DNA from 3 places in the Paenibacillus sp. GD4 genome. Region 3 is predicted to be linked to each of the others. Evidence: riboswitches for the same ligand, from Rfam matches in the RefSeq annotation. Region 3 holds a riboswitch; each other region holds the start of a gene.
The links. A riboswitch is a leader RNA that binds a small molecule or an ion and turns the genes downstream of it on or off. The one in region 3 is predicted to bind cyclic di-GMP.

Region 1 (10,731 bases), on a different contig from region 3:
ACGAAGGAGGGCAAGCAGCCTTCCTTGACGGGCGTTACGTTATCCGGGCATGCGGGACCCGGAAATATCGAAACCAGGGAAAATGTAGAACAAATTAAAATGATTACCAACATCAAGCTTTTCCAGCTTGCCGCTTTTAAGGGTGATAAGCTGATCGGCTGGCTCACGGAAGAAGAGAGCAAGGGCTACAATTATATTCTTGGTCATGTAAACAATTCCGTGGGGCAGATTCCTTGTCCGAACGGAGGCCAATTGGCCATGGAGTTCATCCGGGCAAAGTCGAACGTGAAAGGAGCATTTCGTCAAGGCAAGCCGAGTATCGCTGTAAACATCCAGCTTGAGGAGAACATCGGAGATGCCTCCTGCGCTATTGATTTGACGAAGACCGAGACGATTGAAGAGCTGGAAAAGCGCTCCGAGGAAGTTATTCGCGGCTATGCTGCATCGGCGGTTCGTAAGGCGCAGAAGGTGTTTCAGTCGGATATTCTCGGCTTTGGAGATGTACTTAGCAAAACCGATCCCCAAGCCTGGAAGCCGTACGCGAAGGATTGGGATCGCGAATTTCGGAACCTGGAGGTCAACATCCAAGTGGATGCCAAAATTCGAAGACTCGGCACAACAACCAATCCAATCCAAGTCAAGGGCGGGGAATAAGTCATGTGGTCGCTGATCGGGATTATCGCTGCAGCAGCGGGAATCGTTCTTGTGGAGGGACCCGCATTATGGCGGAGTAAGGATACGAGAGAATTTCTGTGCTTTTCGCTGCTGCTGCTCACCGGGCTGGGTCTTAGTACGGCCGAAACGCTCCAGTGGAAGATCCCGAATCCGCTGGATGCTGTTGCCTTTGTCTTTACACCCGTAAGCGATATGCTGGAGCGATTCTTACAATGACGAAGCGGGGGCAGGTTCGATGATGGTGTCTGTTCGTCAATTTACGATACTTGCCATGTTCTTTACCGTGGGAACCACCATTCTAATCATTCCTGCCGGACTTGCGGCAGTTGCGGGCAACGATGCTTGGATGGCAGCAGTTCTTGGCTCTTTGGTTGGATTGGCAATCGTCCTCTTCTTTAATGCCGTCGGCAAACGGATGGAAGGGATGACGTTTGTTGAATATACGCATTCCCTTTATGGACCGGTTGTCGGAACAGTACTCGTTTTTCCCTTGATTTTCTTTTCTTTTATCGGTTCGGCTACCTTGTTATCCTATATCGGAAATTTCGTAACGACACAGGTTATGCCGGAAACACCGATCCAATTCATCAACATACTGTTTGCTGCGGTTGTCATGATGGGCTTGCGTTCCGGACTCGAGACGATTGCCCGGGCGGCGGAGGTTTTTTTTCCGTGGTTTATCATGCTTTTCATGATTTTCGTTGTCCTTATCATTCCGGATACCAAGCTCTCGAATCTGGAACCGGTTTTGAATACGAGCTTCCCCTCCATGGCCAAGGCTGTCTTAGCTGTAATTGGTACGGCATCGCTTCCAATGGTCGTGCTGCTGATGTTCTTTCCCAAGCACATACGCCATAGGGATCGGGCAAGGAGAGGGCTGCTCGTCGGATCGGCCGTCGGCGGCGTTGTGATTGTACTAATTACCTTGCTGTGCATCGCGGTAATGGGGGCGGAGAGCACGGCCCGGCAGCAGTACCCAAGCTATGTGCTTGCCAGGAAAATCAGTATCGCCGATTTTTTTCAGCGCATCGAGTCGATCTTGGCAGGGATCTGGATTCTCTCGATTTACTTCAAAATTACATTGTACTCCTACGCGTGTGTGACGGGACTCGCTCAAACGCTGAAGCTGAAGGACTACCGTCCGCTTGCTTTGCCCTTCGGCATGATCCTTGTCGTCATGTCGCTTGTCGTCTATCCCAATGTCGTGTATATGGCCGAATGGGACTCGACCATATATCCGCCGTATGCTGTAGCGCTCGGCTTCTTGTATCCCTTGTTGATCATGGCGCTGGGGGCTTTCAAGCGGAAATAAAGACGCGAAAACAAAACGTCCGCTTCCAAGAAGAAGCAGACGTTTGTTCATTCGGCACCTTCTTAGCTTAGTTTGAAGGCGGCTACCATATTTTTTAATTCGTGCGCCAGCTGAGCGAGGGATTGAGAGGTGGATGCCGTCTCTTGACTGCTGGCTGCCGCTTCCTCCGTCGCAGCGGAAATTTTCTCGATCGACTGCAGCACCTCCGTCGACTGAGCCGCTTGCTCTTCGCAGGCTGCTGCAATCTCGGATACTTTGCTCGCCGTGTCGTTCACGACAGTCATGATGGTTTGGAAGGCTTCACCCGTTTGCCGCGAGGCTACGGTACCCTCATTCACAGCGGAAACGCTTAGCTTGGTATTTTGCTGCATCCCCTTAATAATCACGCTGATTTGCTTTGTCGCTTCACCGCTTCTTTCGGCAAGTTTCCGTACTTCATCGGCAACGACGGCAAAGCCGCGGCCCATTTCACCCGCACGAGCGGCTTCGATAGCTGCATTCAGAGCAAGCAGGTTCGTCTGGTCCGAAATATCTTCAATTACATCGATGATCTCTCCGATTTGGTTGGAGTCCGCCTCCAGCAGCGCCATTTGACGATGGATCGATTCCATGCCTTGTACCGATCGGTCGATAACTTTCCCTCCATTTTGCGCCATGGACATGGTTTCCTCCGACAGCTCGGCCGCCTGCTCCGCACTGACGGCTACCGAGTTAATGGCTACGGACAATTCTCTGAACAGCTCGTTGATCGCTTGCGCCTCCTGAGCCTGTTCATTGCTGCCAGTAGCCACCTCTTCGGAGCTTGCCGAAATCTGTTCGGCTGCTGCAGCTACGCTTTCGGCCGAAGCGAGAATACCGCCTATGGTTCCTCTCATGCTCTGAATGGTATGATTCAGCGCCTCCGCCAATCTTCCAACCTCGTCCCGGGATTGAATATCAGCGGTTTCACGCAAATCACCATGAGCTACCTTATCCAAGATACCTAGAACACGATTGACCGGACGGCTGATCGATTGGGAAATCAAATAGCCAAAGCCGATACTTAATAGCAGTACCGCTAAGAATACGATAATCATGACATTACGAGCCGAATAAAAAGCGGCTTTGTTCTCATCGTTGATCGCTTTGGCCGTCTGGGAATTATACTGAATCAGATCGTTCATGATCTTATCCCGCTGCTCCTTCAAAGGCCCCACTTTATGTAAATAGATGGCATACGCTGCTTCATTATTGTTTTTTTGCGCCTCAGCAAGTAATTCCTTGCGCGCATCTCGATATTTCTGGTGGACGGGGTTGTATTTTTCAACCAAATCCTTCTCCCCAGGATCAAGCTCGGTTTGCAAATAATCGTTCATCAGCTTATCGGTGTCCGCGGACGCTTGATTGATCTCATCCAAAAGCTTATCGTTCATATTATCGTCCGTTGTAATCATCAGCTCAAGTAAGTTGGCTTCTTGTCGATAGGAAATGGTTTGCATCGCACTTAAGTATTGAATCGGCAGCAGCTTGTAATTATACATTTCTTTCGATGCGTTATTCATTCTTGACATGCCTGTGTAACCGATAATGCCGACGGTCAGCAAAGCTATCACACATAACAGAATCAAAAGATTGATTTTTACGCCGACCTTCAGATGTTTCATCATTTCCATGAATACCCCTCCGTTTGTCATGTTTGTCTTTTTGTCTGTTAGTGAGCTCATTCCGATCAAACCACCAAAAAAAGCCGCCTCTAATGGGCAGCTCTTTCCACGATCCCCCCAATGGTTGCCCGGCTGCCATAGCATAGCATGCTGCGTTAGGCCCGAAGCTTTGCGTCCTTGACTTTCGACAAGTTTGCCCTTTTCAATGGCATTTCTACATTTTACGACAATTATCGACCTTTATATTAGGAATATAGCATTAAATTCCTTGAAAATAAATGGTAAAGTTATGGTATTTCTTTAACTCGTCTTGCCGGTTCCATATCTCATCTGCTAGGATGAATTTGGAAGGAAGGTCCAACCTATCGTACGGGAGAGATGTTAATCATGTCTATGGGTAACGGCACGATACGCCATATGGCGGTTTTTACACTAAAGCATTCCAAGGACGCGCCGGAGACGGCTCGATTTCTTGAGGACGGCTACCGCATTCTAACCGGAATACCCGTTGTGAAGAACTTCGAGGTGCTGCGCCAGATCAGCCCGAAGACAGACTTTGATTTCGGCTTCTGCATGGAGTTCGACTCTCAGGATGACTATACCGCTTACAACGAGCACCCTGATCATGTTGCCTTCGTCCAGGAACGTTGGCTAAAGGAGGTCGCTCGATTCCAGGAGATTGACTTCATGAAGGCTTGATTGCAGCTTGCGGAGATACTGCCGGAGGTTGTCACCAGATCTGTAAAGTGGTGATTTCATCTTACGTTCTGCTTGAAGGGCACAATTTTGTGCCGTAAAGTGATTTTTTCACGTTTCATCGTGCTTCTGCATGTGAAACCTGGGCGCAAGGTCTGTGTTAGGTGATTATTTCGCCTTACACGCTTTTCGCCCGAAAATCTGTGCGCCTTAACGTGATTTTTTAATGCTACGCGCAAAAAAGGACTACTCCTCAAAGCCTGAACTACATAGGCCAAGGAATAGTCCTTCTTTCATTACTCTGATTCTTGCAGGAGCACTCGTGCCCGAACCGTCTTCCCCCATGCGGGAATGCGAAGGCTGCTGCCTTCCACTACGGCCTCCAGCCCTTCTACAGCAGCGATTTCTCCCATCCCCTCAAAGGCAATCGTAAGCGGCTTGCCGCTGCCTACCAGCTCAAGCAGCAGGCTTGCTCCTTCCCGGCTCACCGAAGCCCTCAGCTCAGCTGCGCCTGACACATCTCGTACCACCGTGCCGGCCGTACGGCCGTCCTCCAGCTCATACACCCGCAGCTCCACTTGATCGGCATAATCGTAGTCCGGTCGCGTATCCACCGCACCGAAGGCGATGATGCTGTTGGGCCGGACGAATAATGGCAGGCTGAGAAAACCGTACGTTTCCTTACGCCATCTTCCACCTTCCATGGTTTCCCCTGACAGCAAATGCGTCCAGCGTCCTTCCGGCAAGTAATAGCTTACTTCTCCTGCCTCACTGAACACCGGTGCCACAAGAAGCTGCTCTCCCAGCATGTACTGACGATCCAGGAACTCGCAGGTCGGATCGTCCGGGAACTCCAGCAGCATGGCACGCATACACGGCAGCCCCTGCTCCGCAGCCTGCGCCGCCGTCTCGAACAAGTACGGCATCAGCCGGGATTTCAGCTTCGTAAAGAGGCGCGTGACCTCCACCGCTTCCTCGTCGTACGCCCAAGGTACACGGTAGGACTTGCTGCCATGCAGTCTGCTGTGACTGGACAGCAAGCCGAAGGCCAGCCAGCGCTTGAATACGTGCGCCGGCGCGGTTGCCTCGAAGCCTCCGATATCATGGCTCCAGAAGCCGAACCCGCACAAACCGAGCGACAGACCGCCCCGAAGACTTTCGGCCATGGACTCGTAATCCGCGTAGCAATCCCCGCCCCAATGAACCGGAAATTGTTGACCGCCGACGGTCGCCGACCGCGCAAATACCGCCGCTTGCCCTTTTCCCAGCTTGCTCTCCAGCACGCCAAATACCACTTTATTGTAAAGAAAAGTGTAGTAATTGTGCATTTTCACAGGATCGGAGCCGTCATGATAAATCACGTCAGTTGGGATGCGCTCGCCGAAATCCGTTTTGAAGCTGTCCACTCCCATATCAATGAGTCCCCGCAAATAGCTTGCATACCACTCGCATGCCTCCGGATTGGTGAAATCGACCAGCGCCATGCCCGGCTGCCACAGATCCCACTGCCATACGTCTCCGTTCTGCCGCTTCACAAGATATCCGTTCCGTAAGCCCTCCGCAAACAACCGGGACCGCTGCGCAATATATGGATTGATCCAGACGCAGATTTTTAAGCCCTTGTCTTTCAAGCGCTTTAGCATGCCCTGAGGATCCGGGAACACGCGGTTATCCCACTGAAAATCCGTCCAATGAAATTCGCGCATCCAGAAGCAGTCGAAATGAAACACATGGAGCGGCAAATCCCGCTCCGCCATACCGTCGATGAAGGAATTGACCGTTGCCTCATCGTAATTGGTCGTAAAGGATGTGGAAAGCCATAAGCCGAAGCTCCATGCGGGAGGAAGCGCGGGTTTCCCGGTCAGCCCTGTATATTTGCCCAGAACCTCCTTTACCGTCGGGCCGTCGATAACGAAATATTCCATTGACTCGCCCTGGACACTGAACTGAACCTTCTTCACCTTCTCCGAGGCGACCTCAAAGGAAACCAGCTCCGGCTGATTGACGAGAACACCGTAGCCTTTGTTCGTAACATAGAACGGAATGTTCTTATAGGCCTGCTCAGAGCTGGTGCCCCCGTCCTTGTTCCAGATGTCCACGACCTGACCGTTCTTCACGAACGGCGTAAAGCGCTCTCCGAGTCCATACACCCATTCGCCTACGCCGAGATCCAGCTCCTCCCGCATATAAGCCGACCCTGCGGCATCCCGAATATATGCCATCGATTTCGCGCGGCTTCCGGTGATCCGCTCCTCCCCTCGAAGGAAATCGACCGCCCAGTCCGCTCCCTTCCGGATCCGGACACATAAGCTGCCGCTGGTCAACCGGGCTTCCTGCTCGTTTTCTTCAATCACCGTGTAGCTCCCGTCAGCTGCCGTCAGCTCGAATGCCGGCCCCCGATCGAGAATCCCCTCATGATGAATCAGCTTCACACCGATTATGCCAGGCATGGGAGAGTGGAACCGCACCGTCAGCAGCCCCGTATCCAGCATGCTGGATCGGCTCACAAGCGGTCTCGGCGAGACATAAGCCGTCAGCCCGTCCTCTCTCCGTTCGATCTCATGAGCCTGTACGGCTCCCAGTACTGTCAGTCCTTCCCGCAATAACCAGTTGCCATCCGTAAATTTCATGCCGTAACCAACCCTCTCTCTTATTCCTTTACCGAGCCTAGCGTAATCCCGTGGATGAAGAAGCGCTGCAGGAACGGATAAATAATTAATACCGGAATCATTGCGATAAAAATTTTGGCCGCATTCAGCGTCCGGTTGGACAGCTCGCTGAGCCGCTTCAGCTGCTCCGTATCCATGGTACTCGCATCGATCACGACGACCAGCTGTTGGATGTACGTTTGCAGCGGATATTTATCCGCCTTTGACATGAGCACCAAGCCGTTAAAAAACTCATTCCAGTGGTACACGATGCTGAACAGCGTAACGGTGGCAAGCACCGGCACGGCCAGCGGGATGAACAGCTTCACCAGCATGTACCATGGTCCGGCCCCGTCGACAAGCGCCGCCTCCTCCAGCTCCTTCGGCAGGTTGCGGAAGTAGTTGACAACCAGAATGACGTTAAACATCGGCACACTGTGTCCGAGCACAAGCGCCCAGATGCTGTTGATCAAACCAAGCGATTTCACGGTTTGGTACCAAGGAATCAAACCGCCGTTGAAGAGCATCGTGAATACGAGAACCCACATCAGCACATTGCGAAGCGGCAGCTCCTTGCTCGTTTTGGACAAGGGATAAGCCATCAGAACCGTTACCACAAAGCTGACGCCGGCCCCCAGCACGACCCGCTGAATCGAAATCCAAAAGGAATTGAAAAATTTGCTGTCGCCCATAATCTCTTGATAAGAATTGAGGTTGAAGCCCACCGGCCACAGCTTCACAAGACCGGCCTCAGCTGCTGAATTGGTGCTAAGCGAGATGGCGAGCGTATACCAAAGCGGCAGCAGGCATAGCAGCGCAATGCCGACAAGCAGTACCACCAGCAGCCCATCGAACACCCTGGAGCCAAGCGTTGCTTCTCTGACCATAGCCATGCTCCTTTATTAGAAGATACGATAATTAGCAAACTTTGAAGCGAGCGCGTACGAAATGATGATCAGCAAGAAGCTGATGACGGATTTGAACAGCCCCATCGCTGTAGCCAAACCATACTGCAGGTTAACCAGCCCCGTACGATACACCCACGTATCAATAATATCGCCCGTCGAATACACAAGCGGATTATATAAGTTGAAAATTTGGTCAAAGCCGGCATTCAACACGTTCCCGAGGCTCAGCACCGCCAGAAGCACAACCGTCGTGACAATGCCGGGAATCGTTACATACCAAAGCCTTTGCAAGCGCGTAGCCCCGTCAATGGCTGCCGCCTCATAGAGCGAGGGATTAATCCCCGTTAAAGCGGCGAGATAGATGATCGTATTGAAGCCGAACTCCTTCCAAACATCGCTTCCGACAATTAAGAAGGGGAATAAATCCGCCCGGCCGAAGAACAGCACCGGTTCGCCCCCGAAGGCCGTTACCAGATGGTTAACCGGTCCTTGATAAGCAAAGACATCCAGCAGGATCCCCGAAAGAATGACCCAGGATAAAAAATGGGGCAAATAAACGAGCGTTTGAATCCAGCGCTTCAGAATGGCCATTCGCAGCTCATTCAGCATCAGAGCGAAGACCATTGGAACCAACAGATTGGCGATGATCTTCATCACCGCAATATTCAGCGTATTGAATATTACCGTACTGCTGTCACTCAGGGACATTAAATATTTGAAATTTTCCAGTCCGATCCATTCGGAATGCATCATACCAAGGCCCGGGTTGTAGTCCTGGAAAGCGATCACGAAGCCGAACATCGGTACAATGCTGAACAGCGTCAGCCATACATATCCCGGCAGAAGCATGAGATAGTAATGCTTGGCGAAGCCTTTGGACTTCATGCTTCAGCTCACTCCTTCTCTGTCATCGAATGGCGGCGCCGACCGGCGGCCGGCGCCCGCTTGCTTATTACTGCTTCGCTTGCTCTTCTACCTCTGCCGTAATCTGGTCGCCGCCCTGCTTCTTCCACTCCTGAACGAACGTGTCGAACGAATCGATCGGCGCCGCGCCCATAATGATCTTCAGGAAAGCTTCCTTCTCGAGCTTGTCGAGCGTAGGCCATTTGGATTCCATCGTCTTTGTCATGGAATACGTCAGGCTATATGTCCTCTTATACGGCTTTTGCAGCGCGCCAATGCCTACGAACGTAGAATACATCCGCTTCCATACACCGAAATCCGCATTCGGATTCCAATACTCAATATCGATCTTATCGTACGGCTCCAGCTTCACCTTCTTGACGTTCTCCGCATCCGCCTTCAGCAGCTTATAACCCGGCAAATCCATATCCTCCGGTTTCTTCGTGCCGGCAAGCACTTCCTTCATCATTTTGTAGGTGACATCCATTTCATCCATCGGTGCGAAAACGATACGAAGCGGGTAGTTATCCAGCGACACCTTCACGTCCATCTTCGATTCGTCGCGCAGCAGCAGGTTCTCCAGCTTCAGCGCCGCTTCCGGATGCGCATAACCCTTACGGACAACCAGGAACTTATTGGACGGCGTCCCCATATGCGGGGTAAACTCGCCGCTTGCATCGAGCGGGGCGGTATATGCCTGCCAATTCGCCTTCGGATCGTTCTTGATGGCATCGCCCAGCGGACCGTAGCCTCCCCACCACATGCCAAACCAAATGCCGGCTTTACCGCTCTTAATCAGCTCCGCCGAGTCCTTTCTCACGCTGATTTCCTTGTCGATCAGCCCTTTGGCGTACCAATCGCGCAGCTTCGCGAGCGCGGTCTTGGTCTCCGGCAGAATCGAGCCGTACACCGCTTTGCCGTCTTTATCCTTCAGCCAGAAGCCGGGATACGCATGATAGGAGGAAAACACCGGATCGAAGCCGTAATTGTTATTGTTCGGAGCAATAAAGTTCGCATGCAGCAAACCGCCGGATTGCGGTCCGACGATTCCCATCGTATCCGCTTTGCCGTTGCCGTCCGGGTCCTGCTCCACGAACGCTTTGGCAACCTTCTCCAGCTCATCGATTGTCTTCGGCGGCTGCAAGCCGAGCTTATCCAGCCAATCCTTGCGAATCCACATCAGATGAACCATATCGGACTCCGTGGTAACGTTTGGAATAGCCAGCATTTTCCCGTTAAAGGTGACTGCCTTCATCGCCAAGCCTTTGGTGGAGTCGATGATGCTCTTCACGGCTGGAGAGGCATAATTCTTATATACCTCGGTTAAATCCGCCAGCTGGTTCGCTTTCACCATCTGCCGCAGCTGCGTGTCGTTGACGATCATGGCGTCCGGCAGATCATTGCTGGCGATCGACAGATTCACCTTTTGATCGTAATCTTTGCCGGTTGCCGCCTGCCAGGCGTTCTTCACCTCGACGTTCAGCTGCTCTTTGACATAGCGGGTATATTGGTTATTCTCTGTGCTGTCTCCAGGCGGAAGCGTCTTATCGGAGGGATTGACCTCCTTGCCGATGTTGATCGTAACCGCTTTCTCGTATTTCCCGAACGGATCCCCCGGAGCGGAGCTCGATGGCCCGGCTTCCTTCGGCGTGTCTCCCTTGGCTTGATCCTTCGTCTCGCTGCAGGCGGATAAGGCAACCAGCATGGCAGCCAGCAGTAACGGAACCGCTTTCTTAGATTTTCGCAATGGATTCCCCTTCTTTCGTTTCATGTTTCGTTGCTTCTTACTCTTATAAAGTATCACGAAAGTGCCGATCGGACGGATAGAAAGCGGTTACGGCTTCTGTAGGAGAAATGACCGGAGCGCCGGGCCGGGCAGCCCCGGGATATGACATTGATACACCTATTTACCTGACAGCTCTCTACCGGTCTCCTGAACGCCGCGA
Region 2 (10,731 bases), 770 kb from region 3:
CTCGTCGATAACCTTTTTGCGGTCGATTTTGCCCCGGAACGATTCGTCCTCCTTCATAATCTCTACAGCCATCGCATCGAGCTTGGGAATGATCGCTTCCACATCGTCATCCTTCATTTCGCTCAAAATCTGTTTATACAGCCGATTTTTCAGCTCCTGATGCTTGGACGGCTGAGCGGCGCGGACCTCCTTCGGACCGCTGCTTTCGCCTCCACGCCGAATATCTCGAAAGGTGCTGAGCAGATCCTTCTTCCCCGGCTTGGGGCTTGAAGGCGCGCTCGCTTGCGGATGAGCGGTCCCCGGCTCCTGGGCTGCATAAAGCGGTTCCGCGTTCTCCGATGCAGACTCCTCCCTGACGGGCCGCTCCGCCGTTCGCGCTTGGATTTTATTCAGCAGACTCATCTGCGTAGCTCCTTTCGCTTAGAAGAATGACGCGCTGTTCTTCGTCTTATGGAACAGGCTTTGCAGCAGCGACGGCTGCTTCGGCTTGAACACGGCGATTTCCCGGCGGGAAATCATTTGCTCGGCAATTTTGAAGACCGCCTTGGCTACCTCCGTCTTGCCTTGATTCATTACGAACGGAATGCCGATATTAAGGGACCCGGCCACGGTAGCAAAATCGTTGGGCACATACATCGGCAGCTCCTCGCCCAGGATGTCGGGCACATCGGTCGCCTTGATGACACTTTCCATCGTCGACCGGTTAATGATCACCTGAACCTTATCGCGCAGGCCGAGCAGCGACAGCGTCTCCAGCATCAGCTTAGTATTCTTGATCGCGGCCATCTCCAGTGTCGTCAGCAGGAACACCTGATCCGCCTTCTCAATGACCTGCAGCGTGGCCTCCTGCAAACCTACCCCGGTGTCGACGAGCAAATAATCGTGCTGTGCCAGCAGCAGATTGCAGACCTGCTCCAGCACCTCGGCCGTCACCAGATCGGCCTGTTCAGGGCGCTCCGGCGCGGCCAGTACACGAACCCCGCTGCCGTGCTTCATCAGAAAGCCCGATAAGCCGAACGCATCCAAGCCCTCCAGGCTCTCCGCCACATCCTTCATCGTGAAAGCCGAATGCAAATCCATCGCGAGTCCCACATCGCCGAACTGGAAGTCGCCGTCGAGCACGCTGACCTGCAGATGATTGTTCTTGGACAAGGCCACCGCCAGGTTCACGGCCAGCACCGTTCGGCCGATACCGCCCTTCGCGCTGCATATGGCGATCATCTCTCCCCGTTTGCCTCCGCTGCGACTCTCCTGTCCCGTGTGTTCACTCGTCATTGTCATGGCCTCCTTTATGATCTCCGTTCGCTTCCGCTATTTGGCCGGCGCGGGTGCCGAAGCCGCGGCTCCGGGAGTTGGCGGTGCCGCCGCATTGACCTTCGTGTGAATCGCCAGCGAAATGTTGCCCCGTTCATCGGCATTCACCAGCGTGACCGCCTCCTGCGGCTTCAGCTCCAGGGTAACGGAGCTATATTCCGCATAAGGCGTATCCTTATCCGCCTCCATCATCCGCCTTCCGATCGCCAGCACCCGTACCTTCTCCAGCAGCAGCACGGTTGTTACGACATTGGTGTTCTTGTCTGTCGTAGACAAGATCACATCCACGAGGTCCTCCGGCTCGATCAGGTTGGACACCGTCTGCACGAAGTTCACGCCGACCGACACCGCCCGGTAGCCCTCCTGCACCTTGCGCGCTACCCGAAGCGCCTCCGCCTTCGTATCGCGGAGGTGCCCGCTCAGAAGCACCTCACCTTGATGCAAGTCGGCCGCCGCAATCTTGCCCTCCGCCTCCGCCAGGGTCATCACCGTTTGCGGGTGAACGCCCATCTTCGGCACCTGCACGACCTGCAGCATTGACGAGTTCAGCTGGGCATTTTCCTTCACGGGCTGTTTGACCGAAACCACCTCGATCAGCGTTACATTCGCTTCCGATACCATATCGAACCGCTTCATATATTTGGCGAATAAAAAGGTCGTCGCCAGCCCCATGATCAAGGCTACAATCAAGATCAGTTTCGCTCTCATCCTCTTCGATTCACCTACTCTGTCAGTCTGATGGCGTAAGCTCCGCGCGATACCGCGCCAGGATCCACGATTCCCGTATCCGCCCTTTGGATGAACATTCCGGATATGGACGTATCGTTCGCACTCATCGGCTCCATGATGTAAAAATAAGAGAAGCCTGTAATCATCACATTCTTCAACTGATTGCCCTGGGATTCGATCTCCCTGTAAACGGGAATCAGCAGGATGCGCGGGCAGTCCCGGTGATGCGTCTCGCCCGGAGGATACGGGCATTCGTCCAGCCGAAGCCGCACACCTTCTCTCGTTTTTCCGGCAATGTTACCTGTCTGCGTGTCGATCACCGTACCGATTTTCAGTTCGCTGCTATAGCCTCGTCTCAGGTTGTCCTCATAGGTAGAGGCTCCCGTTCCACCCAACGCCAGCACACCGAAATTACCGGCCTCGACCTGTGTCTGGTCTACTTTCAGCTTATAGACTCTTCCATACTCCAGCGGGATGTTCTCGTTGATGCCCAGCGGTGCCGCTCCGACGGCGCTTCCCATCACGCCGATTTCGGCCGTCGCCTTGGCTTGTACCGGCGCCAGCTCCCAGCCGAACATGCGGGCGAAGCCCAGCGGCACCTCTTTGCGGAGCGATACGCTGACCTTCTGTCCCATCGAGACGCTCGTGCTTTGCACATGGGTATGCTCCTCGTGCATTTGCAGCACCGTTTGGATAACGCCGCTTACCTGCTCCTGGGTGCGGGTCAGCTCCTGAGCGCCGGACAGCACGGCGGCATTGGCGGTTTTCTGCAGATGGCTCTTCGTCACGAACAGGATCCCGCCATCGACAACCAGCGCCGCCGTTGCCAGCAGACCCGCCAGCAGCAGGGCGGCCAGCACCAGCGAGCTGCCCTCCTGCTGACGCACGAGCGCTATTCCTCTCGTTCTCATCAAGCTTCCTCCTTTTGTGGTGGACATGGACTTACTCTACTCGAATGGTGGAATGGGCTGACACGACGGGGGACGGCAGAAATTTTGATATGACCGGTGTCATGAAGGGCAGCGGATACCGCAGTGTCACCGTCACGAATTGCCCGGACTTCCGATTCGCTTGCGTCGGGGAAATCTGTACCTGCAGGTTCGCGCCGCCGCCAAGCCGGACATAATTCCGTGCGAAGGCGATGATTTCAGCGTCCGTCTTGCCAAGGCCCCCTTGCCGGACCGTCTCCTGCGCAGCCAAATTCATATGCAGATAAGCGTATAGCAGTCGTCCGAAGTCGAGGGTTCCGCAGGCCAGCAGCAGCAGCACCGGCAGCAGCAGTGCAAGCTCGGTCAGCGATTGGGCCTGCTGGTTCCGCAGAAGACCGCGCAGCCAATGATGTCCCTTGGTTTTCTTTACACCAGCCATGTCACGTTCCCCCACTCGTTCGTCGACCAGAAACAGACGAACGTCCCTGCTGCAATCGCGATCCCATAAGGGTAAGTCTTCGTAAGGGCATCCATCTTCCCTTTCAGCGTGAGCCGCACCCCATAGCGGAAGCTGTAGAAGACCATGATCAGATAACGGGCCCAAGCCCAGGCCTCCTTATGAATTACGATCAGCACCAGCGCGATGAGACCGCCGCACAACATCATACTGAGAGAAGCGGTCAGGACGAATGATGTTCCCTTGCAGGCGCCGATCAGCGCAAGCAGCTTGACGTCTCCGGCCCCCATACCGCCCAGCAGATAAGGAATCAGCAGTACACCGAGTCCAACTGCGAACCCTGCCGCCGCAAAGCCGATGCCCGCCCAGCCGCCGTGGGCCGCATGCAGCACGAACGCAGCCATGAGGGCGGGAAAGATAACGTGATTGTAAATTTTCCGGCTGCGAAGATCCGTCACGACACAGACTGCAAGCACCGTGAGTAACAGCACATTGATCACCATGCTGGAAAGCCCCCCTTCCGGCGAATTACGCCTTCGATAAAAAAAGGGCCTGCGATTCGGCAGCCGAAGCGTCAGACCCTTTGTTTGCCGCTCCCCGCCGTCCCTCAACGGTTCGAAAGTATCGAACCACGGAGAGGAGCTGCAGCGCGTTTCCTTCCAGGCCGTGCTTTACGGTGCAGCAGGAGCAGGGGCCTGGTCACGGCTCTGGACATCCGTCAGAGCGTCGGTAAAGATCTCTTGAATTTCTTCCCGCAGCAGAAACAGCGTTCCTACTACGGCAACGCCGATAACCCCCAGTACCAAGCCGTACTCTGTCATCCCTTGTCCTTGCTCGTCCTTCACCAACGCCTTCAATTTGTTCAACATAAGTAAACCTCTCCTTTTTCTTGGTTTTTTGCTGATGGTCCTGCCCAATCTTAGGTGAGTTCTAGCGGGCTTCAAATCGCACAGCTTGTCCAATCCTGGTCTGTGTCTGCCCCAGCCATCCGGCCGGCAGCTCTACTGCAGAGACGGCATCAGGATACAATCTTCCGACCTTACCCGGTGTCATCGCCTGATCCATGGCTATGATGCGTCCTTCAGCATTTAAGTACAGTACATCAATGGCATACTTCATTCCAAACGTATGGACCTGTCGGCAGGGCTGCAGATGAAGCCCGGTCCCCGGCTCCAGCGTCTTGGTGAACATGAGTCCAATCAGCCGTTGCATGAACGTATGCGCCATTCGGACCTGCCCTGCCAACAGCTCTCCCGTATCCCGGTTAACCAGCTTCATCATCAACCGTCGATCCTCCTCTCTGCATAACAAAATCCCCTGCCTTTGCGGTCGACCCGAAAGGAGGGGTGCAGAAAAAAAACGTGCACAAAACCCGTCGTCTTTCGGTAGCTGGCTGGCGTAGCGTGCGTTATCACGCGGTAGCCCCTGTAGCTTTGCGTCACCGGTTTTCACCGGCTTTGCCTTTATCGAGATCCTGCGAATTTTGTCGCGAGAATCTGATTCGATGTTCACATCATACCTCTGACGGTCATGAATCGACATGCATCTGGAGACGGAATGTTCACAATATTTTTTCTAGTGCTTCCCACACTCGCAATCCCTGTCCAATGGCATACCCTGGAAATGGGGAAAAGAGCCTTTCGCAATAGGAAAAGGCTACTTCAATCCCCCCCAAAGGAGGATATTGGAAGCGCTTTTATATTATTTGTTAAATCTGGATCGAATTGGCCTGCGGCGTATTTCTTGGGCTTTCAGACACAAGATCAGGCCCTAAGGAGCAAGCTCTTGAAAGAGTCCCAGCGCATCAAGGTAATGCCTCTCTACCCTAAACGACACTGCCTGTGATTTTGTTGCAGTACAATTCTTTGCCTCTAAGGGGCGAAGGACTTTCCTCAGGCAACTCAATTTGATACTATGGAAGGAATAAGTTTTTTCAGCGGCACCCCCGCGGTGCGAGTAAAGAGGCCTCTTTTGGTATATGCTAAGTGGTAATCAATTCCTGTCCCTAGAAAGGTTGATCTCTCGTGGAAACGACAAAAACGGCACCTTCCTCATCCTCTAATTTTATTAAGCACATCGTGACGGAAGATCTCAAATCAGGCAAAGTGAAGGAAATCGTCACCCGCTTCCCGCCGGAGCCGAACGGCTACCTGCACATCGGTCACGCCAAATCGATTATCCTCAACTTCGAGCTTGCAGATGAATTCGGCGGCAGAACGAACCTGCGTTTTGACGATACGAACCCGCTGAAGGAAGATACGGAATACGTAAACGCCATTAAAGAGGACGTCAAATGGCTCGGCTTTGACTGGGACGGGTTATTTTTCGCCTCCAATTATTTCGATGAAATGTACAACCGGGCCGTTCTTCTTATTAAAAAGGGCAAGGCCTACGTCGACGACCTCAGCGCCGATGAAATCCGCGAGACACGCGGTACCCTTACGGTTCCCGGTACCGAGAGCCCATATCGCGGCCGCAGCGTAGAAGAGAATCTTGACCTGTTCGAGCGCATGCGCAAGGGCGAATTCGGCAACGGCGAGAAGGTGCTCCGCGCCAAGATCGATATGAGCTCGCCAAACATCAATATGCGCGATCCGGTCATTTATCGTATCGCCCATGCCCACCATCACAATACCGGGGACAAATGGTGCATCTACCCGATGTATGCTTATGCACATCCGCTGGAGGATGCCATTGAAGGCATTACCCACTCCATCTGTACGCTGGAGTTCGAGGATCAGCGCCCGCTGTATGACTGGGTCGTACAGGAGTGCGAGATGCCGAACGTTCCGCATCAATACGAGTTCGCCAAGCTGCGCCTGACCGACACGATTATGGGCAAGCGCTACCTGCGCCAAATGGTGGAGGACGGTATCGTTGACGGCTGGGATGATCCGCGCCTGCCGACGATCTCGGGTGTACGCCGCCGCGGCTTTACGCCGGAGGCGATCCGCAATTTTATCCGTGAAACCGGGGTGTCCAAGGCGTACAGCACGGTGGATTTTGCCCAGCTCGAGTATTTTGTCCGCGAGGACTTGAAGCTGAAGGCACTGCGGACGATGGCGGTGCTGCAGCCACTGAAGGTCGTCATCACCAACTATCCGGAAGGCCAAGTTGAAATGCTGGAGGCGGAGAACAATAGCGAGAACCCGGACATGGGCCATCGCCAAATCCCGTTCTCCCGCGAGATCTATATCGAGCAGGACGATTTCATGGAGGAGCCGATCAAGGGCTACCACCGCTTATATCCCGGCAACGAAGTACGCCTCAAGCACGCGTATTTCATCAAATGCGAGGAAGTCATCAAGGATGCTGCGGGCAACGTCATTGAGCTGCGCTGCACCTACGACCCGGAGACGAAGAGCGGCACCGGCTTCACGGGACGCAAGGTGAAGGGCACGATCCATTGGGTCGAAGCTTCCCGGGCGCAGGCTGCGGAATTCCGCTTGTACGAAGCCCTCGTGCCGGATGACAGCAATCCGGACAGCGAGTCGTTCGCCGACCGGATCAATCCGAATTCGCTTCAGGTGCTTCAAGGCTATGTAGAGGAAAACATGGCGGGCGTAAAAGGGCAAGAGAAATTCCAGTTTTTCCGTCATGGATACTTTAACGTGGACCCGAAGCATACGACAGCCGAGAGGCCGGTATTCAACCGGATCGTATCGCTGAAGAGCTCATTTGATGTAAAAAAATAAATATGGAACCGGCAAGGGCCTCCCTCCTCTCACGTCTCACGACGTACGGCAGGGAGGCCTTCGCTTGTTCACCATGTATGTATGATTCTGGAACAGAGTGCGGATGATATAGAGTGCAAGGTAACAGCAGATGGAAGAGGACCGGTGAAGACCGGCCCAAAACTTGGAGGAGGTACCTTACCGATGAGCGAACAGCAAGAGAACCGCAAGGAGCAAGAGTACCCATACAACGATGAGATGACCATTGTGCAGAACTTCTTCCAGAAGCATGCGGATGCTGCGCAATTTATCCGCTCCAGCTTCCCTGACCAGATCGACTTCCTGGATGATGCGGATCCCGAAGCTCTGTTCGAGACAGACAACTCCGCCGAAGATACGGAGGCATGGGATCATAACGAGACAGCCATGCAGACGGAAGTAGGCCCTGAGGATGCAGACCTTCTTGCGGCGGATCCCATCGATACGGACCATCCATAGAAGCGGCGAGCTTTCGCCGCTTTTTTTCTTATGGTCTTTACCGCATAAACCCTTTTTTCTAACAAATACTAAATTTAGCAACACACATGAAGGGTGATTGTGAACGTTATGCGCGCAATATCCATGCTTCAGGATGTCTTGGACCAATTCGGAGATTGTGCCGACCTAAGCCAACAATCTCTGCCCGAGCTAGGGATCACCCTTCTCTTTTTCCACGGTCTAGTGGATGTGAAGCTCATGGAGCTTCATGTCTACAGTCCCTTACACCATATGGATACTCCTGACGGGCTTGACTCCCTATTTCAAAGAGGGATTTACCAAAGCTGTCAAGACCCAGTGAAGGTTACCGAGCTCATCCTAGAGGGGAATTGCGCCGTCTTTCACGCGGATGGGGTCCATCTTGTCAATGTCTCGGGCACCAAAGCAAGACCTGTCAGCAACTCGGACACGGAAACCGTCATCACGGGGCCGCACGATTCCTTCACGGAGGATTCCGACACCAACCTTTCCCTCGTCCGGTCCCGGCTGAAAAGTCCGAAGCTGAGGGTGGTCCAGTTCAAGGTCGGCGAGGTCACCAAAACAAAAGTTCACCTGCTCTATATCGAGGGCATCGCCAACGAACAGCTGTTAAGTGATCTAAAAAACCGTGTGCAGGACATTGAATTCGACGGCGTTCTGGACACAAATATTCTTATCCAGATGATTGACGACAACGCCTATTCGTTATTCCCGCAATTTCTTACCTCGGAACGGCCTGATGTGGCGATTTCCAAACTCCTTGCAGGAAGAATCGTCGGAATCTGCGACGGAAGCCCTTTCGCCTTCTGTGCACCGACAGGCTTCTTCGACTTCTTCCAGTCCGCAGACGATTACAGTCAGCGCTGGCTGTTGGGAAGCGCAACGAGGCTGCTGAGGCTGCTTGCTGTGGTGATATCGCTCATGTTTACTGCGTTCTACGTTGCTCTGACCTCCTATCATTACGAAATGATTCCGGAGGACCTAATCAGCTCCATTGCCAAGTCCCGGGCAAGGGTCCCCTTCCCGCCGGTATTGGAGGCGCTCATAATGGAGGTTACGATAGAGCTGCTTCGAGAAGCCGGCGCCCGTCTTCCCAGCAAAATCGGCCAAACCATCGGCATTGTCGGCGGTATCGTCATAGGCACCGCGGCAGTGCAGGCAGGCTTCACGAGCAATATCTTAATCATCGTCGTTGCCATTTCCGCACTGGCCTCCTTCGTCATTCCCAGCTATGTTTTGAGCGGATCGATCCGTCTCGCCCGTTTCGGTCTTATTTTGATGGCAGGCATACTAGGCAACTACGGAATCATCCTTGGCATTTGCATTTTGGTCATTCACTTATCGAGTCTGACGAGCCTAGGCACGTCCTACCTAGTTCCTCTCACGCCGTTTTCACTGAAGGATTGGAAGGATACATTTATCAGAACAGGCTTGAAGTGGATGACAACCAGGCCTTCTCAAGCGAAGCCAAGGAATCGGGTTCGAATGAGAATGAAGCGGTAAGGAGCGAGCATGAACAACGAGAAGCTGCACAATTATCATCTGTTTACCCTAATGTACATGATTCAATCAGGCATTACCCTGCTCAGCCTTCCCCGATTGCTTGCAGAGACCTACGGTACGAACGGCTGGGTGATGCTGATCTTGCCATCGGCGGTCAGCGCGCTGGTCATCTATATGATTGCCCTTATTTATAAGCACGGAAAGGGACTCAGTCTCTTTGAGCTGATGGAACGGCGTTTGAGCAAATATTTGTTATATCCGATCTACACGTTTTTCGTTATCGTCTGGTCCATGATCGGCATACTGATATCGAAGGAATATGTCCTTTTGGTTCAGCTCTATAATTTTCCGACGGTCCCGGAAGATTACTTGCTGATCGTCATGATGCTAGTCGTATGTTTCATGCTCTCCAAGAAAATTCACAATATGGCTAAGGCAACGGTAATTTTTTTCCTGCTATCGGTTTGGATGATCTTTTTGTCGCTGTACGTCATTCCCCACTTCAGCTTTGCTAGGCTAACTCCCTATTTCATGCAGCTCGGCAGCTTTGATTTCAGCGGCCAGTTGAGCGTGCTTGGAGCCTTTCTAGGCTTTGAAATCTTTCTATTCCTGTTTCCTTATGTCGATCGCCAAGCCAAATTTGCCCAATCGCTTCAATACGGAAACCTATTTACAACAGGCATCTATATGATCGTTTCCTTTACGAACTTCGGCTTCTTTTGCTTCGAGCAGTTAAAGATCGACTATTATCCTGTAATCAGCATGCTTCAGTATATACGGGCACCGTTCGTAGAGCGGCTTGAAACCCTCCTGATTGGCGTGTTCTTCTTGAAAATGCTGGTTACCGTCTGCATGTATTACTGGATTGCCCTAGAAACCTTCGGGCGACTTACGCCTCGTGTTTCTTATCTTTGGAGGATTATCATCGTTCTCTTTGCTTCCTACCTCGTGTCAACCATGATCGATGGGGAACAGGCAACGAAACATTGGCTCCAACAGCTCTTTACGCTGGAGAGCGCCGCAGCCTGCTTGGTTCCCTGCATTCTCTTGCTTCTTATCGTGCTTTTCAGGAGGAACCTAAGCCATGAACAACCGTAGAGCTTGGCTCTCCGCTGTGATGACATTGATGTTATGCGGAGGCTGCTCCTACCAATTAGTCATTGAGAGGCTTTTAACGATCGAAACCATCGGTTACGACAAAGTGGACGCTAAGCTTGGTCTCGATGCAACTAACAATCTTAATGTGACCGTATCGGGACCGCATATTTCGGAGGATGGAGAAGACCGGCGAGAGGTCATCAGCACAATCGCTTCCACAAGCAAAGAAGCCAAGCTTTATCTTTCGAGAAGATCCGATCGCATTATCGTCAGCGGTCAGCTCCGCAGCATTCTATATAGTGAGGATATCGCCCGCGAGGGAATTTACAAAATATCCGATTCCATGCTCCGTGATCCCCAGATTGGGAACCGCGTCAAACTTATTATGGTGGAAGGCAGCAGCAGCAAGGACTTCCTCTCTTCTCAATTCAAGCACGATGCCAAGATCGACTCTTTCCTGCATACCATGCTGGAAAAAGAGCACCAGTTCAACACGATCCCCATGACGACA
Region 3 (10,731 bases):
TTCTTTGTTTTCCACAATTAAGCTTCCGCGCGTATTTGCAAGCTTGCCGTCAGCGTCTCTCCGGGGGATACGTAGACAAGCTCCTTTTGTACGTTCAGCTCATTCGTTTTGGCCATCCAAGGCTCGACACAAACAAACGGCTTGCCTTCGACGGCCCATAGAACCACATACCGAAACTGGGGATCATAGCTCATCCGTACGGCATAATCCTCTGAGGGAGCAAAACGGATTTCCGGGCGGGTGGAATCAAGCAGAGCGACCGATTCCGGCTTGCCTTCCAAATCGACGGTGCCGTGAAACGGCTTCACCTGACCGTCGTTGTAGTCGTACAGCTCGGTGGCGCCTGTCAGCTCGTAGGTCAGCTTCTTCCGATCCGTTGCAAAATAAGGATGAAAGCCCGGGTACATCGGCATGGCAGCATCCGACAGATTGCGGTACTCCTGCTGGAGCGTTAAAGTCCCCTCCTTCAAGGAATAAGTGAAGCGCAGCTCGAAGGGGAAAGGGTAGGACTTCAGCGTCTCTTCGTCGCTGGAGAGCGACAGGGTGACGGAAGCCTGGCCGTCGGTGCTTGTACCGATGATCTTCCACGAACGTGTGCGCGCGAGCCCATGGTTGCTCATCTTGTATGTATGCCCGTTCCATGAATACATCCCGTCTTGAAGCTGTCCGGAGATAGGGAACAGTACGGGATTGCCGCCGCGCACATTGGCTTGCTCATCCTGATAGGTAGCCTCGTCGAGGTAAAACAATTCCTTGCCGTGCGAACGGAAGCGGATAGCCATTCCTCCTCTGCCAGGGGCTACGGTAACCGCGGAATCTGTCGCGGCATCGATCAGTTCGACCTCGTTAAATCGATTGTTATGTTCCACTATTTGGTAAGACATACCATTCCTCTTTTCGGGTAAAATATAACTCTTTTACAACCACCTGTACTTCATCTGACGGGGCTCCTGCTTCTCTTTTTATTCTGGGAGACGATAACCGGATATAAGCTTACGGAGTCTTTGGGGATTCGGTTTGATAATACACCATGAGCTCGTCGGCCTTTACAATAACGCTACCGTCTACGCTGGCCGTCCCTTTGCCAAGCACGAACCCTCGGCGATTGCGTACAATTTCGTATTTAAGCTCAATCCGGTCACCCGGGCGGGCTTGGCCGAGAAACTCTACACCGCCGAAGGCCGACAAAAAACCGAGACCGCCCGAGCTTCCGCTCATGGCAAAAGCGCCGAGCTGCGCCAGTGACTCCAGAATCATCGTTCCCGGCATATAAGGATACTCCTCGGTAATAAACCACTCGTTCCACGTCACGTTCTTCCAACCTGTGGCCGAGACGCCCGGCTCTACTTCCGTTACCCGATCCACCATGAGAAAAGGGTATCGATGGGGTAATACGCTTGGAATCGTATGCATGCTGCTCTGACCTCCATGATTTGTCTATCCATGCTGTATTCGACAGTCTGGTAACGAATTCCTTTCACGATTTAACCGATCTCCCCATGACAGAATGCTGTTAGATAAGGTATCATGAATAGAGAGATAGGAGGAGACAGCATGGAGATTCGAAAGCAGCGCTTATTCGATACATCAAACAGCAGGTCCAGTGAAGAAAGAGACGAGTACGAAAAGGACTATGCGCGACTCATCCAATCGCCGGCCTTCCGGCGTCTGCAGGGGAAGTCACAGGTATTCGGAGCAGGCTCCGGCGATTACTATAGAACGAGGTTGACGCATTCGCTCGAGGTATCCCAGATTGCCAGGGAAACCGCCAGGCGTATGGGAAAGCAGTATGAGTTTTTGCAGAAGAACGAACACCCGGGGCTTATGGTGGTTCCGGAGGTGGTGGAATGCGCGTCCCTTGCGCATGATTTTGGACATCCGCCGTTCGGCCATAAGGGGGAAGAGGTGCTCAACAAGCTGCTTTCGGCTGAGCATGGGCTCGCTTATGAAGGGAATGCGCAAAACTTCCGGATTTTGATGTTTCTGGAGAAGCGGGCCGGCAGCGGCAGCGGGTTGGACCTGACGGCGGCTACCCTGCTGGCCATCAATAAGTACCCGTATTCGATGGAGGAGCCCGGTCGGCTCAAGGGGGTGTACGGTATGGAATGGGAGGGCATCTCCTACCTTCGCGACCTGTGGGGGATGCCGGTCGGCTGTCCGACGCTGGAGGCCCAGCTCATGGATTTATGCGACGATATCGCCTATTCGACCCATGATATAGAAGACGGCATCCGTGCCGGCAAGATCCAGATGAACCGGACCTTCTTCGAGGATGACCGGCTGGTGGAGAATCTGATCCAAGAGATCGTTCAGGATCATGGGAACGCCGATGTAGGCTGGGATCAGGTGGATATGAAGGTCATGGTGCGTCAGGTACTGGATGCGTATCTGGAGCAGTGGGAGCAGATCTATGCGGAGTGTAACCGCGAGTCCTCCCGTACGAGGCGGGAGATGAAAGCCCGGTGGGTAAGCTTGTTCGCCGGCAGAGTCGGCATTATCGACGATCCGAAGCGCGGCTGGAAACGGGTCACCTTCGTGCGCGACGGTCAGCAGGATCTGGAGCTGCTTCGGACGATGGAGATTCTTAAGAAGCTTGCCTGGGTGACGCTGATTAAGGATTTTCGCGTCCAGCGGCTGCAGAAGCGCAGCGAGATTATGCTCCAGCAGCTGTGGGACAGCTTCAAGCATTATGAGACCGGCCGGCTGATTCTGCCGCCGGATTGGAGCGAGAGCTACGAGCAGCATAAGGAGAAGTGGTCTTGGCCGCGGCTGGTGGCGGATTACATCTCCGGCATGACGGATGCGTATGCGGACAAAGTGTACGCTGAGCTGTTCGCCAGCCGTTCCGGCTCGATCTACGAAATGGACTAAAGGGCCAGGCCGTCTATGAAATAGTGAAGCCGCATTGAGGAAAGCCTCGCTTTCTTTCGATGCGGCTTCTTTGGATTTCGCAAGGGAGATACACCCTCCTCGGGTTAAAGCAGGTTTAGAATCTAGTAATTCGGGCAACTCTAGTTACTAGTCATAGGAACCTACTTTTTTTCGAGGAGGAGTTAGAAGATGAGAACGACAATGCGAAAGTGGACGATCATGGTGGCTATTGTGGTATTATTAAGTGTGAATTCTAGAGCGGATGCATATATTGAAATGGAAGATGTTATGCGCAACGAAATTTTGGAATCGGGGTATTTGCCATATGGTCTGGCCATGCTGGAAGAAGAGCCTCCGGCACCTGAGGAGGAGCGGAAGCCTGTCGTTCCGGAAGCCGTCAAATACCAGGTGAACCGGGGAGATACATTGTACAAGATCGCCCGCGATTTCGGCATCAACGTACAATTGCTGGCTGCAGCGAACGGGATTCAGAATGCCAATGCTCTGCGTATAGGGCAGGAGCTGGAAATCCCGGCTATCGGAGGGGAGCTGGAGCTGCCGGCCGGTGAGGCTAAGGTGATCAAGAAGGTGCTTAGCTCCACTCTGACAGCTTATACGGCTGGGGTGGAATCGACGGGCAAAACGCCTTCCAGCCCCGCCTACGGCATCACCTACAGCGGCAGCAGGGCGACGGAAGGGCGTACGGTAGCAGTAGATCCGAACATCATTCCGCTCGGTTCACTGGTTTATATTGACGGTGTAGGCGTCCGTCAGGCGGAGGATACCGGCTCGGCGATCCGCGGCGCCAGAATCGACGTCTACATGGAGGACGTAAAGCAAGCAAGGCATTTCGGCGTGAAGAAGAATGTCAAGGTATATGTGTTGTCGTAAGGAAGCTGAAGATGAAGCTGAAGGAGCAGTGCTGTGTGAACCCGGAACAACAGAAGGAAGCCGTTGTGGACACGTACATAGAGGATTACGAGGAGTTCGTAGATGAGGACGACCGCTGGAGACCGAGCCCCGTCGGCAATTCGGGCAGGCAGAAGGACCGCAGGCATGCCGTCAAGCCGCCGGAGCAAGGAAGGAAGCGGTGAGGAAACAAAAAAAGCAGCCCCGTCATCCCTCGAAGGGAAGATGGGGCTATTTCCTGTTGGAAGCGCAAATGCACGGTTTAGTGATATTCTTGAAACATGCCGTTCAAGCTGAGGATGCCGATGAGGCCGGTAGGTGAAAAACCAATGCCGGACAAGCAGTTCGAGCTTACGGAGCCTAGCTGCTCCGGCGGAGGCTGAATATCCGTAAACCGGGTCACCTTGTTGACGCGATCGACGATCATGCCGACCGTTTCCTCTCCGAGACGAACGATAATAATGCGGGTGGCTTTGGTAACAGCCTCTTCGGGAAGGCCGAAAAGCAGGCAAAGACTCACGATGGGGATGATGTACCCCCGTATGTTAATGACGCCTTTCATGTAGCTCTGCGCTTGCGGGAGTCTGGTAATGCTCTGCATTTTGATGATTTCATGAATGTCTTGAATCGGGAGAGCATAGGGCTCGCTCCCAAGGCTGAATTCGACATACTGCTCCTGTTCCATGGCTTGCATCATTTCCCCTCCTAAGCTTGATAAAAAGAAAAACTGCCCTTAACGCAGGGGCAGTTCCTCGTACAAAGCTCTCCCCAATGGCAGCCCGGCTGCCTTGGCGTCACTCGCTTTAGGCCCGTAGCTTTGCGTCCCCTCCTTTCGGCGGGTTTGCCTTTTTCATTCAGTTAGAAGTCAGTCATTCGACATAATTCGAGTTATACCTTGAGTATACCACGATTTTTGTCGAAATCTAGCATTTATTTTGGTGACATAGCAGCAAGGATTACGTTTTCTGTGTAAGATGATGATGCTTAAGGCACATTTTTTTTGCTAAGCTGCAGTGATTCCCTTCGTACATGACGTCTATATACCTGGAGAGGAGGGGGAGAGTCATCACAGAGGAGCAAAGGATCGCGCAGGCAGCGTCCGGGGATCGGGAAGCGTTCAGGCATCTGGCCCTGCAATACGGACCTTACCTGTATCAAGTTGTATATGGCGTGCTTCAATCGCCGAAGGATGCCGAGGATGTGACGCAGGAGGTGCTGCTCAAAATGCACTCTGCCCTCCCTCAGTATCAGCAGCAAGGGTTCAAGACTTGGATTACTCGTATAGCGGTAAACAAAGCGATCGACTTTAAGCGTTCAAGGCAGCGCAAACGCGAGGAGCTGACGGACGACGTTGAAATGCTGCTGGACGCGCCGGCGACTGTGCCGACCAGCGCGGTCGAGAAGCACGTATTAAGCAGGGAGCAGCGTGAGCAGGTTCGAAGCTCGATCCGGCAGCTGCCCGAGGCTTACCGGGATGTAGTGGTCGCCTTTTATATTGAGGAAAAAAGCTATCAGCAAATTGCATTGGAGCAGAAGCTGGCGCTCAAAACCGTAGAATCCAAGCTGTACCGGGCCAAGCAGTACATGCGCAGAACATGGAAGGAGGAGGACCACTAGAATGACGCACCCAACAAGAGAACAATGGCTCGACTATGCAGGCGGCCGAATGACCGAAGAGCAGCGGGAGCACTGTGACTTGCATCTTGCCCAGTGTGACGAATGCTTGATGCTGTATATGGATTGCCTTGGTGCAGTGTCGAATGAGATGCCTCAGCTGGCGGATCCGGCCGAACTGACCGAGCGGGTGCTGAAGCAGCTGCCGCCGGTCCTTGTACCGTCCGAGCCGCATCGTTCAAGGCTGTGGAGTCATCCGGTCTTTCACTACGCGGTTGCTGCTGCCATCACGCTGCTGCTTGTGAGCACGGGCATTTTTCAAGCTCTGCTGGGCAGCACCGGACAGCATGCGGTTGCCAGGGCTTCGTTGTACGATAACGAGTATGCCGCCCAGCAGTCCTTCTCCAGCCGGCTGCTGGATAAGACGGTGCTCGTCCTGGATTCCATTCAATCAAAAACAGAAAGAGGGGGTAAGCGATGAACCCGACAGTCCCACCCAAACATCCGATGGTTGCTTTTCTGCTTTCTTTTATTCCCGGGCTTGGCTTCCTGTATTTGGGGAAGCTGGGGAAGGGGCTGCTCTACGGCTGCGGCTTCTTCGGGCCTTTAGGCTTGCTGTTCCTTGCGCTCCTGCTGCGAAACGGGCGAGGCGCCGATGAGCTGCTTATCCTGCCGCTGTTCTCCGTCCTGATCGCCTTAATCAATCTGATCGATATGGCGCGGACGGTAAGCCGGGGTGCCCAGGCGGCTCACGGGGCTGGGGAGCATCAGAGGCGCGATCAGGATCGCGGCTTTACGATTGCGCTTTCCTTTATCCCGGGGCTGGGCCATCTTCAGCTTGGATTGATGCAGCGCGGACTATCTCTTTTGATCTCGTTTATCGGATTCGGAATGATGATCATTTTCATCACCGCGTGGACGAAGCAGGATGAGTTTCTCGCCTTCCTCGGCATTTTGCCTGTTTTCTGGATTTATTCCATGTTCGATGTCATTCAGCAGCTCAATCGTAAGGAACGGGGAGAGGAGCTTGCAGATCGCTCGGTATTCGAGGATTTTCAGGATAACCGCGAGGCAGGGAAGAGGAACAAGCTGCTGGCGACCCTGCTCTGCATGTTCCCGGGCGCGGGCCATATGTACCTGGGCTTTCAAAAGCGCGGCTTGCAGCTGATGGCGGCTTTCTTGTTCAGCATTTACATCATGGATGTGCTTCGCTTGTCGATTTTCTTGTTTCTTATTCCGATCCTATGGTTCTACAGCTTCTTTGACGGCCTCCAGCATATTTCGAAGCATGGCAAGGGAGACGTACAGGACGTGCCGATCGTTGACTGGCTCATTCATCATCAGCGCTGGGTAGGCTTCGGTCTGCTCGCGCTCGGCGCTTATTACTTGTTTGACCAGGTGATCCTTGGCATTCTAGAGCAAATGTTTCCGGGCGCGCGCATCACTTATCGGATCGAGCGGTATTTTCAGACGGTGGTCGTATCGTTGCTCTTTATTGGCGGGGGCATTCGCCTTCTTGCGGGGAGCAAGGGGAAGAAGGAGGGACCCAAATGAGAACTTGGCGTGTAGGGACGCTGTCCATGGGAGTTACGCTGGTAGGTCTTGGCGCAGCGCTGCTGGGCTCGCAATTTCAAGGGCTGGCGGCGTTCGACACCTTCGTGGCCTGGTGGCCGGTCCTTTTGATTCTGCTCGGGCTGGAGGTGCTGCTGTACTTGTTCTTCCAGAGGAAGGAAGAGCAGCGGGTGCATTATGATTTTCTAAGCATGCTTTTCGTTGGGGTACTGTTCAGCGGCTGCCTGGCCTTCACCTTCCTCACCAGCTTGGGCGTTGTCGGGGAAGTAAGAGGGATGCTGCAGCAGGTAGAGACGACATCCTCGCTTCCGGCGCTTCAGGAGGCACTCCCGTCCGAAGTGAAGAAGGTCATCGTCCAAACGACAGGCCGTCCGCCGAAGGTAGACCGTTCGCCGGAACGCACTGTCCATGTGTTCGGCACCTACCGGCAGATGCTTAAGGCAGGAGACAACGGGAGTCCGCTTTCCCGGGATGCCGTCTACGAGGTGAAGCAGGTCGGGGAGACGCTGTACATTCTTATCAAGTCGCTCCCGATGGAACGAGGGATACGAGCCTACTATCCTGACATGAATGTAACGGTTGTTTTGCCCGGCGATCTGCAGGCTGAGGTTAGAGGGCCGGGGAACGAGCCGATCCAGCTGTAAAATATAAAGAACCGCTCACCCGGGTAAAGGGGAAGAGCGGTTCTTGCTTGTAGTAACGGTTTCGCACGCTCTCGGCTCATTACCGGTTTGTGAGGAAGTTATCATTTTGCCGGTATTCTCTCCCGCCACGGATTCATGTAAAATAAGACTGTACCTATAACACGAAAGCCGGAGGGAAATCAACTGGATACTTACGCTTGTCTTTATGTGATCCGGGGAGAGCCTTATAAGCCCGGCACTTGTATACAACTATCGTCGGAGGACGCGGTCGTGGGCCGTTCCTCGAAGCAATATGCACCCGATGTCGGCTTCTCCAACGCCTTTGTCTCCCGAAAGCATATGATTGTGCGCAGGGAAGGAGAACAGGCCGTGCTGTATGACCTGAACAGCAGACACGGTACGGAGCTGAACGGCGTACGCATTGAGCCCAATAAGCCCTACCCGCTTAAGTCGTTCGACATCATCAAGCTGGCCAAGGGGATGGCCGTTCTTCATTTTTCTTATTTATTCGCCGACCAGACACTCGAGCTGGAGCCTTTGACCCACACGATGCAGATGGACGCCCTCGTGCCTCCGCTGGAGCTGGACTGGGAGAAGCGGGATGTCATTGTGGAGGGTAAGCGGATTTCGATGTCCGAGAAGGAATATTTGCTCATTAAGACCTTGTACGACCACGCGAACAAGCTGGTCACGCTGGATGAGATCAAGCAGCGGGTATGGCCCGAACGAACGACAGGTGTGGACGGCGCGCCCGATGTCAGTGTGGATGAGCTCAACGCACTGGTGTACCGCATACGCAAAAAATACGGCAAGGATACCTTCACGATCAGCGCGGTCCGGGGTAACGGCTACGTGCTGGAATGGAACGAGGGTCAAGGTCCGGCCAATAGGTAACCATGTCCATAACGAAAGTGGGAACTTTTCGATGAGATACATACAAGTCGAGCCCTCGGGACCGCTGCAGGGGACGATTCGCATTCCCGGCTCGAAGAACAGCTCTCTGGCGCTGCTGGCCGCCTCCTGTTTGGCGGATACGGTGGTTACGCTGGAGGGCATACCGTATATTTATGATGTGAAGGTCATACGGCAGATCGGCAAGGATATCGGACTTAAGATGACAAGGACGGATGCTGGAGATATTGTCATAGACCCGCGTTATATTTACAGTACGACGATCGACCCGGGCAAAGCCTCCTCCTACCGGGCGTCTTATTATTTTGCCGGGGCGCTGCTGGCCAAATTCGGCAAGGTGACCATCGGCTTCCCCGGAGGGGATAATTTCAATTCGCGGCCGATCGATCAGCATATGAAGGCGTTCCGTGCGCTTGGCGCGGACTTCCGCATGTACGAGGATTATTACGTCGTAGAGGCGAAGGAGCTTCGCGGGGCCGATATTTACTTCGATACCATTACCTCAGGGGCGACGATCAACAGCTTGCTGGCCGCTGCCCGGGCGAAGGGCCGAACGATGCTGTACAATGCGGCTACGGATCCCGAGGTAGTCGATACGGCCAACTTCCTGAACCAACTGGGAGCCCAGATCTATGGGGCGGGCACGGACCGGATTCGCATTGAGGGCGTGCCTTATCTCGGGGGCACATCCTACGCCGTGATTCCGGATCGGCTTGTCGCCGGCGCCTTCTTGATGGCCGCAGGCCTAACGGGAGGCACGATTACGCTGAAGGATGTCATTCGGGAGCATCTCGAATCGTGTACGGCGAAGCTGCGGGAGGTCGGTCTCGAGATCGAGAGTGACGAATCGAGCATGACCGCACACGGCACGGGCAAGCTGAAGGCGACCCGCATTCGTACGGCGATGTATCCGGGCTTCGCGACCGACCTGCAGCAGCCGATGACCTCGCTGCTCACCATGGCGCCCGGTAAGAGCATCATAACGGAGACGGTGTACCCGCACCGCTTCAACCATGTGCAGCAGTTGAACCGGATGGGAGCGGACATTGAGCTGCGCAAGGAAAGCGCCTATATTCGCGGCGGCCGTCCGCTGCAGGGAGCATGGGTGCATGCCACCGACGTTCGGGCCGGGACATCGCTCATCCTTGCGGGGCTTGCGGCCCAAGGCGTAACCCGCATCACCGGAGTCGAGCATATCGAGCGTGGTTACGAGGACGTGATGGAGGGCTTCCGTCTGCTCGGAGCCAACCTGGCGCTTTGCGAAGAGGAAAGCCCTGCTGAATGGAAGAGGACAGCTGACGGATTGATCTGATCTGATCAGAGGGAAGAGACATGGAAATGCCCTCTTTTTTGAAAGTCGGGGTACGCGAAAGCTGCAAAAGTGCAGAAATTCACGATCCCAATCCAAGTTCAGTACTTGATTTGTGATAAAACGCATCTTTTAGAGCGCTCAGCGGCTGAAAATGGGCAAGTGTTCCCAAAATGTTGTATATTTGCAGAAATCCATTCCATTTTGAGGGAAAATTACGGAAAAAGTTGCATTTTTGCAGAAAGCTGCCGCTCAAAGCTTTTAAGTTAACCGGCCACTGGCCGGTTTTTTCTGTTTGGGTAGGAAGGGTGCCGGTTACACTAAGGGGAATAGCGCTGCATGAGATTGACGGAGGCAAAGCAACGTGTTATATTTAACTTACAAAAAGTAAGCTACTTAAAATAAGGAGATGTACAAGATGATGCCATCCCTGTTTTTAGCTCATGGTTCGCCTATGATTGCATTGGAGGATACGGCATACACCAGGTATTTGGAGCAGCTGGGCGCAGGTTTGAAACCAAAGGCGATTGTTATCTTTACCGCCCATTGGGAGAGTCCTGTACTCACGGTTTCCTCTATGGATAGCGTCTATGAGACGATCTATGATTTCGGCGGGTTTCCGCCGGAGCTATATGCTGTGAAATATGAGGCGCGAGGTTCGGTGGTGCTGGCGTCACAGGTGAAGAAGCGGTTCGAGCAAAAAGGCATCGAGGTGCGAACCGATACCTCCCGCGGCCTGGATCACGGCTCGTGGACGCTGCTTCGCCGACTGTTTCCGAAGGCGGACATACCGGTAGTGCAAATTTCCGTACATCCGTTCCTGCCTCCGAGCGAGCAGTATCGCATCGGAGAGGCGCTGCAGGGCATCGGGGAAGAGGATGTGCTGGTCATCGGCAGCGG

Region 1: linked by a shared signal. The riboswitch ahead of RAC89_RS26395 (methyl-accepting chemotaxis protein) and the one ahead of RAC89_RS15360 (chemotaxis protein CheW) in region 3 are both predicted to bind cyclic di-GMP.
Region 2: linked by a shared signal. The riboswitch ahead of RAC89_RS11480 (DUF192 domain-containing protein) and the one ahead of RAC89_RS15360 (chemotaxis protein CheW) in region 3 are both predicted to bind cyclic di-GMP.

The regions. Positions count from the first base shown of each region.
Region 1 is NZ_JAVCYK010000002.1:778,195-788,925, forward strand. Features, by position in the region: gene RAC89_RS26380 (Ger(x)C family spore germination protein) at 1-654, shown strand, start outside; gene RAC89_RS26385 (hypothetical protein) at 658-891, shown strand; gene RAC89_RS26390 (GerAB/ArcD/ProY family transporter) at 911-1,987, shown strand; gene RAC89_RS26395 (methyl-accepting chemotaxis protein) at 2,050-3,639, opposite strand; cyclic di-GMP riboswitch class I at 3,750-3,838, opposite strand; gene RAC89_RS26400 (Dabb family protein) at 4,018-4,329, shown strand; gene yicI (alpha-xylosidase) at 4,623-6,956, opposite strand; gene RAC89_RS26410 (carbohydrate ABC transporter permease) at 6,977-7,861, opposite strand; gene RAC89_RS26415 (ABC transporter permease) at 7,877-8,767, opposite strand; gene RAC89_RS26420 (extracellular solute-binding protein) at 8,835-10,490, opposite strand; gene RAC89_RS26425 (response regulator) at 10,689-10,731, opposite strand, start outside.
Region 2 is NZ_JAVCYK010000001.1:2,430,075-2,440,805, forward strand. Features, by position in the region: gene RAC89_RS11445 (TadA family conjugal transfer-associated ATPase) at 1-402, opposite strand, end outside; gene RAC89_RS11450 (CpaE/TadZ family protein) at 421-1,275, opposite strand; gene cpaB (Flp pilus assembly protein CpaB) at 1,312-2,022, opposite strand; gene RAC89_RS11460 (pilus assembly protein TadG-related protein) at 2,037-2,954, opposite strand; gene RAC89_RS11465 (TadE/TadG family type IV pilus assembly protein) at 2,986-3,411, opposite strand; gene RAC89_RS11470 (A24 family peptidase) at 3,399-3,932, opposite strand; gene RAC89_RS11475 (Flp family type IVb pilin) at 4,101-4,298, opposite strand; gene RAC89_RS11480 (DUF192 domain-containing protein) at 4,360-4,710, opposite strand; cyclic di-GMP riboswitch class I at 4,811-4,901, opposite strand; gene RAC89_RS11485 (glutamine--tRNA ligase/YqeY domain fusion protein) at 5,454-7,124, shown strand; gene RAC89_RS11490 (hypothetical protein) at 7,308-7,601, shown strand; gene RAC89_RS11495 (spore germination protein) at 7,725-9,122, shown strand; gene RAC89_RS11500 (GerAB/ArcD/ProY family transporter) at 9,132-10,220, shown strand; gene RAC89_RS11505 (Ger(x)C family spore germination protein) at 10,207-10,731, shown strand, end outside.
Region 3 is NZ_JAVCYK010000001.1:3,200,076-3,210,806, forward strand. Features, by position in the region: gene RAC89_RS15335 (aldose epimerase family protein) at 18-884, opposite strand; gene RAC89_RS15340 (hotdog family protein) at 994-1,413, opposite strand; gene RAC89_RS15345 (deoxyguanosinetriphosphate triphosphohydrolase family protein) at 1,555-2,871, shown strand; gene RAC89_RS15350 (3D domain-containing protein) at 3,061-3,762, shown strand; gene RAC89_RS15355 (hypothetical protein) at 3,774-3,965, shown strand; gene RAC89_RS15360 (chemotaxis protein CheW) at 4,043-4,477, opposite strand; cyclic di-GMP riboswitch class I at 4,551-4,636, opposite strand; gene RAC89_RS15365 (RNA polymerase sigma factor) at 4,810-5,397, shown strand; gene RAC89_RS15370 (anti-sigma factor family protein) at 5,399-5,875, shown strand; gene RAC89_RS15375 (hypothetical protein) at 5,872-6,948, shown strand; gene RAC89_RS15380 (LiaF transmembrane domain-containing protein) at 6,945-7,610, shown strand; gene RAC89_RS15385 (FHA domain-containing protein) at 7,881-8,504, shown strand; gene murA (UDP-N-acetylglucosamine 1-carboxyvinyltransferase) at 8,536-9,834, shown strand; gene RAC89_RS15395 (dioxygenase family protein) at 10,250-10,731, shown strand, end outside.